2 linked regions of the Haloactinospora alba genome follow. The protein of the gene in region 2 binds, or shares a complex with, the protein of the main gene of each other region. Links are inferred from orthologs where the notes say so. Each region holds a gene or a part of one and is shown on either strand. Other genes may lie near its edges. The genes, in order: uvrB and pcrA.

Region 1 (7,081 bases), 1.7 Mb from region 2 along the record:
GCAGCCGTCCTCTGCCGCTCGGTGATCCCGTAGCTACCGTCACTGAGTGCGTTCTTCGAGCTGCGTGGTCTCTGGCTCCGTCGGCGCCCGGGTGCTCGCCCGAGTGGACGGTGTCGACGCGCGTTCGTCCGGCCTCCGGCACCCTCCCGGGGCGCGGTCAGCACCGATGACCGGCCGCCCGCACCACAGCGGTTGCGGCAATGGGGCGAATAACCCTCACTCCCCGAAACTCGAGGACGACGCGTCGCGACGGCAGTTACGGAACCGACGGGAACCGGAAAGGGGAGGCGGGCTCCGCGGCGTCGTTGAACTGGGAATCCTCTGCGGGGAGGGCATGTTGTCGGTGGCGGGTTATAGCGTGAGGGCGACATTCGGATCCGAGGGGGCTGAGGCGACGTGCGACCGGTGAGCGATATCGAACGCAGCATGGCACCGTTCGAGGTGGTCTCGGACATGGTTCCCGCCGGGGACCAGCCCGGGGCGATCGCCGACCTGAGCCGCAGGTTGCAGGCAGGGGAGAACGACACCGTACTGCTGGGCGCCACCGGTACCGGTAAGACCGCCACCGTCGCGTGGCTCGCGGAACAGGTACAACGGCCGTTCCTGGTCATGCAGCCGAACAAGACACTCGCGGCGCAGTTCGCCAACGAGTTGCGGGAGATGCTGCCGAACAACGCGGTCGAGTACTTCGTCTCCTACTACGACTACTACCAGCCGGAAGCCTACGTTCCGCAGACGGACACCTTCATCGAGAAGGACTCCTCGGTCAACGACGAGGTGGAACGGTTGCGGCACTCCGCCACGAACTCGCTGTTGACCAGGCAGGACACGATCGTCGTCTCCTCGGTGTCCTGCATCTACGGTCTAGGGACCCCACAGGAGTACGTCGACCGGATGGCCAAGCTCGAGGTCGGTGCGGAAGTGGACCGGGACGAGTTGCTGCGCAAGCTGGTCGAGATGCAGTATGCCCGCAACGACACCGCTTTCACCCGGGGAACCTTCCGGGTCCGTGGTGACACCGTCGAGATCATCCCGGTCTACGAGGAGCTGGCGATCCGGATCGAGATGTTCGGCGACGAGATCGAGCGGCTGAGTACGCTGCATCCGCTCACCGGCCAACTCCTCGGGGACGAGACCGAGGTTTACCTCTTTCCCGCCTCGCACTACGTGGCCGGTCCCGAGCGGCTGGAGCGCGCCGTCAGCTCCATCGAGGCCGAACTCGCCGGTCGGCTCAGTGAGCTGGAGGGGCAGGGAAAGCTGCTGGAGGCGCAACGGCTCCGGATGCGTACCACCTACGACATCGAGATGCTGCGCCAGATCGGGTCGTGCTCCGGCATCGAGAACTACTCCCGGCACTTCGACGAGCGCGAGCCCGGGAGCGCCCCGAACACGCTGCTGGACTACTTTCCCGAGGACTTCGTCCTGGTCGTGGACGAGTCGCACGTGACGGTTCCCCAGATCGGCGGGATGTACGAGGGGGACGCCTCCCGTAAACGGACCCTGGTCGACCACGGGTTCCGTCTTCCCTCCGCGCTGGACAACCGCCCGCTGAAGTGGGACGAGTTCGCCGAACGGATCGGCCAGACGGTGTACCTCTCGGCCACTCCCGGTCCTTATGAGCTGCAACAGAGCAACGGTGAGGTGGTCGAGCAGGTGATCCGGCCGACAGGCCTGGTTGATCCCGAGGTCGTCGTCAAGCCGACCGAGAACCAGGTTGACGACCTCGTGCACGAGATCCGGGAACGCGCCCAGCGCCAGGAGCGGGTCCTGGTGACGACACTGACCAAGAAACTCGCCGAGGACCTCACCGACTACTTCACCGAGCTGGGGATCCGGGTGCAGTACCTGCACAGTGAAGTGGACACGCTGCGCCGGGTGGAACTGCTGCGGGAACTACGCACCGGGGAGTTCGACGTCCTCGTCGGTATCAACCTGTTGCGGGAGGGCCTGGACCTGCCCGAGGTGTCCCTCGTGTCGATCCTGGATGCGGACAAGGAGGGCTTCCTGCGTTCCGAGACGTCCCTGATCCAGACCATCGGCCGGGCCGCGCGTAACGTCGCGGGACAGGTGCACATGTACGCCGACAACGTGACCACCGCGATGCGTAACGCCATCGACGAGACCGATCGGCGCAGAGCCAAGCAACTCGCCTACAACAGGGAGCACGGCATCGATCCGCAACCGTTGCGGAAGAAGATCGCCGACATCCTCGACTCGCTCGCCCGCGAGGACGCCGACACCGAGGAGCTGATCGGCGCGGCTGCCGGAGGGTCGGGTCAGCAGCAGACGCCCGTTCCAGGGGCCTCGGCGGGCGCTGGAGAGCGCACCGCGGAGTCGGCACCGCGTCCTCGAGCGGAGCTGACGGGGCTGATCGAGCAGCTGAACCAGCAGATGCACCAAGCGGCGGCAGACCTGCAGTTCGAGGTCGCAGCGCGTCTGCGGGACGAGATCTCCGAGCTCAAGCGTGAGTTGCGTGGCATGGACGAGGCGGGGATCAGCTAGTCGGTCCTCTCCCGCGGAGAGCTGACGGCCGCGGGTTGGTGTCCTGCCTGACCGGAAACCGCGCCACCCACCGGACACGTGTGTCCCCAGGAGAAACGGTTTTTGTCTTGTGGCAAACCAACCGACTGCGTGTTCCCGGGCCTGTCACCTCGCACCTCTCATCACGTATTCGCGTGCCAGAAGCCCGGCCCAATGGGCGATCGCGGACTTGGCATCCGCTACGGTGGTCGAATCCGGGATGGTCGTGTTCGGGGAATCCCAGGGTGACGGCCGGAGAATAAGAGCGGAATTTTTATCGGTCTGTCGCGTATGCACGTGCAGAACGCGCTACGGTCGTTGTGTTCGTACTACGACGCTACGTCATCGTCTTTGGCTCAGGGCCGCCCCGCTGGGCCGTGGTACGGCTGACGGAGCGCGTGCTCAGGGAGGCTGAGGTAACGGCTGGCTCCGCTGGAAGGCGAGGTCGCCACCCCAACGGGAGCAGGACCGCCGCTACCGGCACCAGCCGCCACGACGAAGGGAGGTGACCCGGTGGCCACGTTCCACACGGGCCAGCAGACCCACCGGGCCGTGCTCGGCGGGCGCGGGAGCCCCCGATACCCCCAGCGGGCGCCGTGGTGGGGCTCGGACGTACGACCGCCCGTCCCGACCTCCTCAGGCGGGTGCGCCACGGACAACCGTCCCCGCAGTCACCCTTCCCCGCCGACGGACGCGCCTGCGACGGGCACCATCCACACCCGGTCCGACACCTGCTGGTTTCCCTGGCTGCGTCCGCCCCGGACAACCGCGCTCCTCGGGGCTCGGCCCGGGCGTCCGGGCCGGGGGTGGTGCCCCTAGGGAGGGAACGGGAGCCACGCCGGCCGGGTCGCGGTGCGGACCGCGGTCAGTTCCACCGTCACCACCGCTCACGGCACGGTCCAGGGCATTGGCCACCGCCACGTTCGCCTGCTGCAGCGGGTGGATGGTTATACCTGCACGAGGAAGGAGGACGGCGCTTCCTCTCCCGCCCGAGGGCGGGGGTTCCGCGCCAATCATTCGATGAGTGGGTACGATGCCCAAGTGCGGCACGAGGACCTTCCCGAGGGTGTCGAATTCGACCGGTTGGTGCGTTCGGTGGCGCAGCGATGGTCCGCGGTCGATCCGCTGCTTCCCCAGCCAGCGTCGCATGGCAGCTCTCATCCACTGCTGACGGTGAGCGACGAGTACGGTCGACCGGTTGCTACCGGGACGATGCGGTACACGTGGTACCAGCCAGGTGACGTGGGACGTACGTGGGGGATGCCCGACCAGCACTGGCTGACCCCGCTGGTGGGTGGCCCGGAGCCGGGCCGGGCTCTGGACTCCCTGCTCGGGAGCTGGCGCGAACAGCTGGAGGCGCTTCCCGGCGGTACCGGCCAGGAGTCCGCTGCCCAGCTCACATGGCCCGCTCGCGACATCTGTGGCATCAACCCGTTACAGCGGCACGGTCTCCAGCCTTACAGCTCCCTCGTCGCGCGGCGCAGCCGCCGTGGAGTACCGCCTGTACTGCCGCCCCGGGACGTCACCATCCGGTTGGCGGACACCTCGGACCTCGATCCAGTGGTTCGCCTGCTCATGGAGGAACACCGTTACGAGGAGCATTTCGGTGGTGTCTTCATTCAGGCCGAAACGGCGGAGCAGACGAGGCGGGTCGTGCGTCGGGCCCTGGACCGCTCACCGTCCTGGATATGGCTGGCGGAACGGGGCGGTCGCCTGGTGGGGCTCATCTGGGTCTCACCGCCGGAGCGTGCGCGATGGGCCGCACCCCTGGTCGACCCCGCTCCGGTGGCCTATATCGGTTATGGCGTGGTCGCTGCTGAGGAGCGCGGCCGCGGGATCGGTACCGCCCTGGTGAGCCAGGCACACCAGGCGCTGGACGCCCACGGGATCGCGGTGACCCTGGCCAACCACGCCGTCACCAACCCGCTTTCCGGCCCGTTCTGGCACCGGATGGGGTACCGGCCCCTCTGGACAACCTGGGAGGTTCGTCCCGCCCTGGCGCTGCGGTGAGGTCGGACGCGCTGTTCGTCCCGTAAGGGGCAGCGGTCCCCCCCGGAGGAGTCCGCAGCGGAGTACCGCGGGGCGGGCGATTAGGGTGACAGCGGGTCCGCCGTTGGGTGGTGCGGACCGGAGCCGACGCGCGAAGGACGGAACGGGGTGGACGCCGTGGTAAGGGAACGTGCGGACGTGGACATCGTCGAGGTCGGTCCGCGGGATGGGCTGCAGAACGAGGACACGCTGCTGAGCGTGGCGCAGAAGGTGGAGCTCATCGAGCGTGCTGTGGCCGCGGGAGCGCGCAGGATCGAAGCGGTGAGTTTCGTCAACCCCCGCCTGGTTCCCCAGATGGCGGGGGCCGAGGAGGTCATGGCCGGTGTGCCTCGCGACGTGGGCGCCTCCTACATCGGTCTGGTACTCAACCGGAAGGGGCTGGAGCGGGCGTTGGCCGCGGGAGTGGACGAGATCAACGTCGTGATTCCGGCCAGCGACGAGTTCTGCCAGCGTAACCAGGGGTGCTCCGTTGCGGACATGCTGTCCGTCTACGAGGGGATCGCCGCGGACACGGTGGGGACGGGCATTACCGTCAGCGTGACCGTCTCGACCGCGTTCGGCTGCCCGTTCGAGGGGGACATCCCGCCCGAACGGGTGGTTGACATCGCCCGTCGAGCGGCGGAGGCGGGGGCCGATGAGATCGCCTTGGCGGACACCATCGGTGTCGGTGTTCCCCGTCAGGTCGCAGACCTGGTGCCCAGGGTGCGTTCCGTAGCGCCAGCCGCCACCCTACGGTGCCATTTCCACAACACGCGTAACACTGGTTACGCCAACGCACTCGCCGCCCACGAGTACGGCGTCACCGTACTCGACGCCAGTGTGGGGGGGTTCGGCGGCTGCCCGTTCGCTCCCGCGGCCACGGGGAACATCGCCACCGAGGACCTGGCGTACATGCTGCGTCGCAGCGGAGCCCGCACCGGGGCCGATGTTGGGGAACTCGCCCGTACCGGGGAATGGTTGGGAGCGGCGCTGGGTATGCAGCCGCCGGCGTTGTTGGGCCGGGCGGGGGACTTTCCCACCTGATCACCTTTCCGGTGGGCGCAGGCGTACCTGTCCGGAAAAACCACGAACACCCCCTGGGCAGTGTTATCCTGGTGGCCCGTGGCGTCCGAGGTAGCGGCCGGATGCGGCAGCGCTCCGCCGCCGGACACCGCACGGCCGTCCAAACCGTAGTGGGCGAGCCGTAGCCATTCGACCACGGGAGCAGCACTTTGGCATCCGCCGCGAGCACCAAGCATCTCTTCGTTACTGGCGGCGTCGTCTCCAGTCTCGGTAAAGGTCTGACCGCCTCCAGTCTCGGGCGGTTGCTGAAATCACGGGGTCTGAGCGTGACCATGCAGAAACTCGACCCTTACCTCAACGTCGATCCCGGGACGATGAACCCCTTCCAGCACGGTGAAGTGTTCATCACTGAGGACGGGGCCGAAACGGACCTGGACATCGGCCACTACGAACGGTTCTTGGACACCGAGCTCTCGGCTTCGGCCAACGTCACCACCGGCCAGATCTACTCCAGCGTCATAGCCAAGGAGCGCCAGGGCGCTTACTTGGGGGATACCGTTCAGGTCATCCCGCACATCACCAACGAGATCAAGTCGCGTATCTACGCGATGGAAACGGCCGACGTCGATGTCGTCATCACCGAGATCGGCGGCACCGTGGGTGACATCGAGTCGCAACCGTTCCTCGAGGCGGTGCGCCAGATCCGTCACGAGATCGGCAGGGACAACTGCTTTTTCCTGCACGTCTCCCTGCTGCCGTTCCTCGGTCCCTCCGGGGAGCTCAAGACGAAGCCCACCCAACACTCCGTCGCCGCTCTGCGCAGTATCGGCATCCAACCGGACGCGATCGTGTGCCGGACCGACCGGGTCATCTCGCAGAGCATGAAGGACAAGATCAGCCTGATGTGCGATGTGGAGGAAGCCGGCGTGGTGTCGATGCCGGATGCTCCCTCCATCTACGACATCCCCAAGATGGTGCACCGTGAGGGACTGGACGCGTTCGTCGTCCGGCGACTGGGGATGGCCTTCCGGGACGTGGACTGGTCCGAGTGGGACGGGCTGCTCCGCCGGGTCCACCAGCCGGAACACGAGGTCACGATCGCTTTGGTCGGGAAGTACGTGGACCTGCCCGACGCCTACCTGTCGGTCTCCGAAGCACTGCGCGCGGGCGGTTTCGAGAGGTCCGCCCGTATCAACATCCGGTGGGTGGCGAGTGACGACTGCGCGACGGAGGCGAGCGCTGCGCGTGAGCTCTCCGGCGCCGACGGCGTCCTCATACCCGGTGGCTTCGGTGTGCGCGGTATCGAGGGCAAACTCGGTGCGATCCGGTTCGCTCGGGAGAACCGGATCCCGCTGCTGGGAATCTGCCTGGGACTGCAGTGCGCGGTGATCGAGTACGCTCGCCACGTTGTCGGGTTGGCTGACGCCAACAGCGCGGAGTTCGACGACAAGGCACACGATCAGGTCATCGCGACCATGGCGGACCAGATGGATGTCATGTCCGGCGACCG
Region 2 (7,167 bases):
ACTCGGGACCATGCCCACCGCAACCAGCGCAACTCCACCTACGGGACTCTCACCCTCTTTGGTTCCGGATCCCACCGGATTCGACTCACCACACTGGCCCCAGCGGAAGCCGGCAGACTCCCACAGGCACATCCCACAACCCCACACACGCAACAGCTGCCGCCTTGACACGCGCATGGTTTAGCCACATCCCCGTTCGCTCACCACTACTAAGGGAATCACCGTTGTTTTCTCTTCCTGCGGGTACTGAGATGTTTCACTTCCCCGCGTTACCACCAACTGCCCTATACATTCAGACAGAGGCAACCCGACACAACTCGGGCTAGGTTCCCCCATTCGGACACCCACGGATCACCGCTTGGTTGACAACTCCCCATGGACTATCGCGGTCTCCCACGTCCTTCATCGGCGCCTGGTACCAAGGCATCCACCGTATGCCACTACTACTTGGCCACCACAGATACACGATGCTCGCGCACACTATCCACAAATCAAACACCCAGCCACACACCCAACCACAACCACAACCAGACCCAGCAGACACCACCAACCCACTTCCCTGACACAGAGAAGAACCAGCCCTCTCTCCCACAACAAGGAAAGAAGAACCAGCCCCTCCCACCAGAGAAGGAACCAGCAGCACCCACCAAGACCAGCACGGTCTTCATTGGGGTGGCCAGAAGCACCCCGCACACAGCGGTTGCTCCCTCAGACACCCAACAGCGCGCAACCACCCACCACAACCCCACAACAGAGGCCACGGCACATGGTTTCGTTCGTCTTCATGCTCCCGTTTCCCGACCGGGCGCCAACGGCACCCATGCCGGGTCCACAAAACACTGAGCCACCCACCCCAAACAACAACAACAAAAACACCACGGGGCAGGCACCAGCTCCTTAGAAAGGAGGTGATCCAGCCGCACCTTCCGGTACGGCTACCTTGTTACGACTTCGTCCCAATCGCCAGCCCCACCTTCACGCACTCCCCCCACAACCGTGGTTGGGCCACACGTTTCGGGTGTTGCCGACTTTCATGACGTGACGGGCGGTGTGTACAAGGCCCGGGAACGTATTCACCGCGGCATTGCTGATCCGCGATTACTAGCGACTCCACCTTCATAGGGTCGAGTTGCAGACCCCAATCCGAACTGAGACCGGCTTTATGGGATTCGCTCCACCTCACGGTATCGCACGCCCACTGTACCGGCCATTGTAGCATGTTTGCAGCCCAAGGCATCAGGGGCATGATGACTTGACGTCGTCCCCACCTTCCTCCGAGTTGACCCCGGCAGTCTCCCATGAGTCCCCACCACCACGTGCTGGCAACATGGAACAAGGGTTGCGCTCGTTGCGGGACTTAACCCAACATCTCACGACACGAGCTGACGACAGCCATGCACCACCTGTCACCGATCCCCAAAAGGACCCACCATCTCTGATGGATTACCGGCGATGTCAAACCTTGGTAAGGTTCTTCGCGTTGCGTCGAATTAAGCAACATGCTCCGCCGCTTGTGCGGGCCCCCGTCAATTCCTTTGAGTTTTAGCCTTGCGGCCGTACTCCCCAGGCGGGGCGCTTAATGCGTTAGCTACGGCACGGAAACCGTGGAAAGTCCCCACACCTAGCGCCCAACGTTTACAGCATGGACTACCAGGGTATCTAATCCTGTTCGCTACCCACGCTTTCGCTCCTCAGCGTCAGGTCAGGCCCAGAGACCCGCCTTCGCCACCGGTGTTCCTCCTGATATCTGCGCATTTCACCGCTACACCAGGAATTCCAGTCTCCCCTACCTGCCTCAAGCATGCCCGTATCCACTGCCAAACCGGAGTTAAGCCCCGGACTTTCACAGCAGACGCGACACGCCGCCTACGAGCTCTTTACGCCCAATAATTCCGGACAACGCTCGGACCCTACGTATTACCGCGGCTGCTGGCACGTAGTTAGCCGGTCCTTATTCCCCACCTACCGTCAACCACACACCACGTGCATGGCCTGCTTCAGTGGTAAAAGAGGTTTACAACCCAAAGGCCGTCATCCCCCACGCGGCGTCGCTGCGTCAGGCTTTCGCCCATTGCGCAAGATTCCCCACTGCTGCCTCCCGTAGGAGTCTGGGCCGTGTCTCAGTCCCAGTGTGGCCGACCGCCCTCTCAGGCCGGCTACCCGTAATCGCCTTGGTAGGCCCTCACCCCACCAACAAGCTGATAGGCCGCGAGCCCATCCCCAACCAGAAAGACACCTTTCCACCACCAACCCATGCGGGCAGTGGTCATATCCGGTATTAGACCGGGTTTCCCCGGCTTATCCCAGAGTCAGGGGCAGGTTACTCACGTGTTACTCACCCGTTCGCCGCTCACCACCCCACCCGAAAGCAGGATGGCGCGCTCGACTTGCATGTGTTAAGCACGCCGCCAGCGTTCGTCCTGAGCCAGGATCAAACTCTCCATTCAGGTCCAACACCCCCACACACCGTGCAGGGGAAAACCCAGATGGCCGAGATCCCGGCCAACCACCCAACCGGGTGGTCATGACCATTCACTAAAACCCGCCCACACCACGTGTGGGCCAGGGGCCAAAACTATCGAAGCACAAGACAAACAAACGCGCTGTTGAGTTCTCAAGAAACAACCGTCCAACCCACACAAACCCAACGGGTTCTTCCGGGAAAACGGAGTTTAAAGTTTTTAAAGTTTCGCGGGTTTCCCCGATGCCTTCCAGCGTATCACAACGCTCAGGGCTCCGGGGCAACCCTTCCATCTTACGTCCGACTGCGGCTGTGTCAACAACCTCGCCGGGCGCCCTCCCAAGCCTACATGCTCCCTGACCCTGTTCGAGCCACTCACATGTCGCTGGGAACCGGCGCGCTAACGGGCACCGCCCGCTGCTGTCCGTCCGGTGTTCCCCACTCTACCCCAAGTGAAACACCGGTTTGTCCGACTTCGCCGGGACACGCGGCCCTCTCGGGTCACAGTTTCTCGATCGGAGCGTACTTCACCAGGAAGTCCTTCTCCCCGATGTCGGCGCCGAAGTCCACACGCGCCTTGGCCCGGTCGGCCGTGCCCTCGACCAGTAGCACGGTTCCCAGACCGAACGAGTCGTGGTTGACCTTGTCCCCCACGGACAACGCCGGGACGCTGCCCGTGCCGCCGCGCGGGGGTGCGGCGGTCGTCGGGGGCCGCCGCGCGGACCCGTTGGGGGTTTCGGTCCGGCGCCACTCGACGAGGTCACCGGGCACCTCCTCCAGGAACCGCGAGGGAGGGTTGTAGGACGGGCTCCCCCACGCGCTGCGGACCGCGGCCCTACTGAGATACAACCGCTCCTGCGCCCGGGTTATTCCCACGTAGGCCAGCCTGCGCTCCTCCTCCAGCTCGGCTCTCTCCCCCAGCGTTCGCAGGTGCGGGAAGACGCCGTCCTCCATGCCGGTGAGGAACACCACCGGGAACTCCAACCCCTTGGCCGCGTGCAGGGTCATCAGTGTCACCACCCCGCCGCCACCGTCGTCGTCGGGGATCTGGTCCGTGTCGGCGACCAGGGAGACCTGTTCCAGGAAGTCCAACAGGGTGGGGCCGGAGGGTTCCTGGCCGCCCTCCGTGTTCTCCGCCGCCTCGCCGGCTTCCTCCTCCTCGCCGGAGGAACCGGTGAACGAGTTCTCGAATTCCCTGGCGAGCTCCACGAACTCCTCCAGGTTCTCCACCCGGCTCTCGTCCTGGAGATCGGTGGACTCGGAGAGTTCCGAGAGGTAACCGGTCCGCTCCAGTACCGCCTCCACGATCTCGGACGGGGAGTGGGTCGCCAGCAGCTCCTCCAGCTCCTCCAGCAGTGCCACGAAGTTCCGCACCGCCTTCAGCGAGCGTGTCGCGATCCCGGGCGCCTCGTCCGCCCGGCGCAGCGCCCGCCCGAAGGAGACCCGCTCCCGCGCGGCGAACAGCTCCACCGCCTCGGCGGCCCGGTCCCCGATACCGCGCTTGGGGACGTTCAGGATGCGGCGCAGGCTCACCGTGTCGTCCGGGTTGGCCAGTACCCGCAGGTAGGCGAGGATGTCGCGGATCTCCTTGCGTTCGTAGAACCGCACCCCGCCCACGATCTTGTACGGCAGACCGGCCCGGATGAAGATGTCCTCGAACACCCGCGACTGGGCGTTGGTCCGGTAGAACACGGCGGTCTCACCGGGGGTGCACACCCCCTCGTCCGTCAACCGGTCGATCTCGCCGACGACGAACGCGGCCTCGTCGTGCTCGTTGTCGGCGACGTAGCCGGTGATGGCCGGCCCCTCCCCCTGGGAGGACCACAGTTTCTTCTCCGGCCGCTCCGCGTTGCGTTTGATGAGGCTGTTGGCGGCGTTGAGGATGGTCTGGGTAGAGCGGTAGTTCTGCTCCAGCAGGATGGTGCGCGCGTTCGGATAGTCCCGCTCGAACTCCAGGATGTTGCGGATACTCGCCCCGCGGAAGGCGTAGATGGACTGGTCCGAGTCACCCACGACGCACAGTTCCGAGGCGGGCACGCGCGCATCGGGCTCGTCCGTGCCGACCAGGCGGCGCACCAGCTCGTACTGGGCGTGGTTGGTGTCCTGGTACTCGTCCACGAGGATGTGCCGGAAACGGAGCCGGTAGTGCTCGGCGACCTCGGGGAACATCTCCAGCAGGTTGACCGTGACCATGATCAGGTCGTCGAAGTCCATCGCGCCGGCCTCGTAGAGGCGCTGCTGGTAGATGGTGTAGGCCTCGGCGAGCTTCTTCTCCTGCTCGGTTTGCGCCCGCTGGGTGAACGTGTCCTGGTCGACCAGCTCGTTCTTGAGGTTGGAGACCTGGGCGGAGAACGACTTGGGCGGGAAGCGCTTGGGGTCCAGGTCCAGCTCCTTGCAGACGAGCTGCATCAGGCGCTTGGAGTCGGTGGCGTCGTAGATGGTGAAACCGCTCGGGTAGCCGAGCCGCCCCGCCTCCCGGCGGAGGATACGCACGCACGCGGAGTGGAACGTCATCATCCACATCGCCCGCACCGCCCGGTCGCCGAGGAGGTCGGTGATCCGCTCCCTCATCTCGGCGGCGGCCTTGTTCGTGAAGGTGATCGCCAGCACCTCGCCGGCGCGCACACCCCGCTCGGCCAGCAGGTAGGCGATGCGGTGCGTGAGGACACGCGTCTTGCCTGACCCCGCGCCGGCGACGATCAGCAGCGGACTGCCGGAGTGCGTGACCGCTTCGCGCTGCGGGGCGTTGAGACCTTCGAGAAGCAACTCTTGGGAGGACACTCCACCAACACTATGTCCGAACGCGGGGTCACGTCGCCCGCTCCGGCGGTACCCGCGCCACGCCGCGGCCCGGGTACCGCCAACGGACCGTAATGTGGAGCCACGTACACGAAAACGACAATGGGGGTGGACTGTGCAGGTCTTCGTCGACTGCGATCCGGGCATCGACGACGCGTTGGCCCTGGCCTACCTGGCTTCCCGGCCGGACGTGACGTTCGCCGGAATCGGCGCCGTGTTCGGTAACAACAGTGTGGACGTCACCACGGACAACGCACTGCGGCTGCTGGACCTGTACGGCCGCTCCGGTGTCCCGGTCGCGCGCGGCGCCTCCCGTCCGCTGGTACAGGTTCCCCGGCTGGGGGACTACGTGCACGGCGCCAACGGGCTGGGTGAGGTGGTGACCCCGGAACCGAGCGGCGAACCGGTCCGGGAGTCGGCGGCGGAACTGCTGGTCCGCTCGGCCCGTGCGGCTCCCGGCGAGATCGACGTGCTGGCGCTGGGGCCGCTGACCAACCTGGCCCTGGCCCTGAACCTGGAACCGGAGCTGCCCCGGCTGCTGCGGCGTGTGGTCGTCATGGGCGGAGCGGTCCGGGCGCCCGGCAACATCACCCCGTGGGCCGAGGCCAACACGTACAACGACCCGGAGGCCGCCGAGGTCGTCCTCGGCGCGGGTTTCGACATGACACTGGTGGCGCTGGACGTCACCATGCGCACCACGGCGCACGAGGCGTGGCTGGACGAGCTGGGGAGGCTAGACAACGAGCGAGCCCGGACCACGTCGTCGTTCCTGGAGTTCTACGTCGGCCACTACAGCAAGGTGTTCGGGGTCCGGCAGTGCGCCATGCACGACCCGCTGGCGGCGGCGGTCCTGCTCGACCCGGGGCTGGTGACCTCCTCGGTGGAGGTCCCCGTCCGAGTGGAGCTGCAGGGGGAGTACACCCGCGCGCTGACCATCGCCGACCTGCGCCCCACACCGGCGGCGGACGACGAGCGTCCCAGCGTCACCCTGCCCACCGAGGTGGACCGGGACGTCTTCCTCACCCGGATGCTGGACGCGCTGCGCTGACCGTCCGGCGGTCCGAGCCGGTTCAGACGAGGATTCCGGCGACCATCGTGGCGGCGACACACAACAGGGCCGCTCCGAGCCCGGCGCACACGACCGTGCTGCGGGCGCCGCCGGTCACCGGCAACGGGTGGGCGGCGGCGCGGTGCGCTCCGGCCAGGGTCCGTCGGGAGTGGAGCGCGTAGCGGACGGCCATGCCGACCAGGACCAGGCCGGCCAGTACCAGGGTTCCGACGACCAGCCACGCTGCGAGGCCGGGTTCCATGCTCACGGAGTTCAGTTCGACGTGGGGCACAGTGATCCACCTATCGTCCACGGTTTGCGTGGATTTTACCCCTTGGTAGGTGGTGTGTCCCACATCGCGGGGTCACCGGTACACAACGAAAACCGGTGGGCAGGGAGCGCGGCTCGCACCACCGGAACGGCGGTACCCGCGCTCGCTCAGACCAGTTTGCGGGCGCTGGCCCACCGGCTGAGCTCGTGCCGGTTGGAGAGCTGCAGTTTGCGCAGTACCGAGGACACGTGTGTCTCCACGGTCTTCACCGAGATGAACAGCTCCCGGCCCGCTTCCTTGTAGGCGTAACCGCGGGCGATGAACCGCAGCACCTCGCGTTCCCGCTGGGTGAGGCGGTCGAGTTCGGGATCCACCGCCGGAGCGTCGGTGGAGGAGAACGCGTCCAGCACGAACCCCGCCAACCGGGGGGAGAACACGGCGTCCCCGTCCGCGACCCGGACGATGGCGTCCACCAGCTCCCGACCGGAGATGGTCTTGGTGACGTAGCCCCGGGCGCCGCCGCGCACGGTGCCGATCACGTCCTCGGCGGCGTCCGACACGGACAGGGCGAGGAACCGGACCTCGGGG

Evidence for each region.
Region 1: the proteins of pcrA (region 2) and uvrB are in contact, whole or in part, in a crystal structure (PDB 7EGT), measured with the Thermus thermophilus proteins. The link is inferred for Haloactinospora alba from one-to-one orthologs. Residues at the interface, in WP_096412145.1 of Thermus thermophilus: His654, Arg656, Phe657, Gln666, Asp668, Glu669, Lys680, Arg681, Leu682, Ser683, Lys685, Tyr686, Ala687; in WP_096411307.1 of Thermus thermophilus: Glu23, Leu25, Arg26, Asp27, Gly28, Glu29, Arg30, Phe31, Arg55, Glu326, Asp327, Phe328, Glu379, Ser382, Gln383, His398, Gly400, Arg401.

Annotation. Positions count from the first base shown.
Region 1 is NZ_VFQC01000001.1:1,511,500-1,518,580, forward strand. Bases 1-2,949 are described here. They hold uvrB (excinuclease ABC subunit UvrB), read left to right. Parts: upstream 1-396; coding sequence 397-2,502; downstream 2,503-2,949. Also shown: FHX37_RS06835 (GNAT family N-acetyltransferase), read left to right, coding at 3,541-4,530; FHX37_RS06840 (hydroxymethylglutaryl-CoA lyase), read left to right, coding at 4,678-5,592; FHX37_RS06845 (CTP synthase), read left to right, coding at 5,781-7,081. UniProt on the Escherichia coli protein: The UvrABC repair system catalyzes the recognition and processing of DNA lesions. A damage recognition complex composed of 2 UvrA and 2 UvrB subunits scans DNA for abnormalities.
Region 2 is NZ_VFQC01000001.1:3,215,667-3,222,833, forward strand. What follows is about bases 2,603-5,637. They hold pcrA (DNA helicase PcrA), read right to left. Parts: upstream 5,243-5,637; coding sequence 2,963-5,242; downstream 2,603-2,962. Other genes in these bases: FHX37_RS14470 (nucleoside hydrolase), read left to right, coding at 5,376-5,637. In the rest of the region: more of FHX37_RS14470, read left to right, coding at 5,638-6,308; FHX37_RS14475 (hypothetical protein), read right to left, coding at 6,331-6,600; FHX37_RS14480 (response regulator), read right to left, coding at 6,747-7,167. UniProt on the Escherichia coli protein: A helicase with DNA-dependent ATPase activity. Unwinds DNA duplexes with 3'-5' polarity. Translocates on single-stranded DNA with 3'-5' polarity. Initiates unwinding more efficiently from a nicked substrate than double-stranded DNA.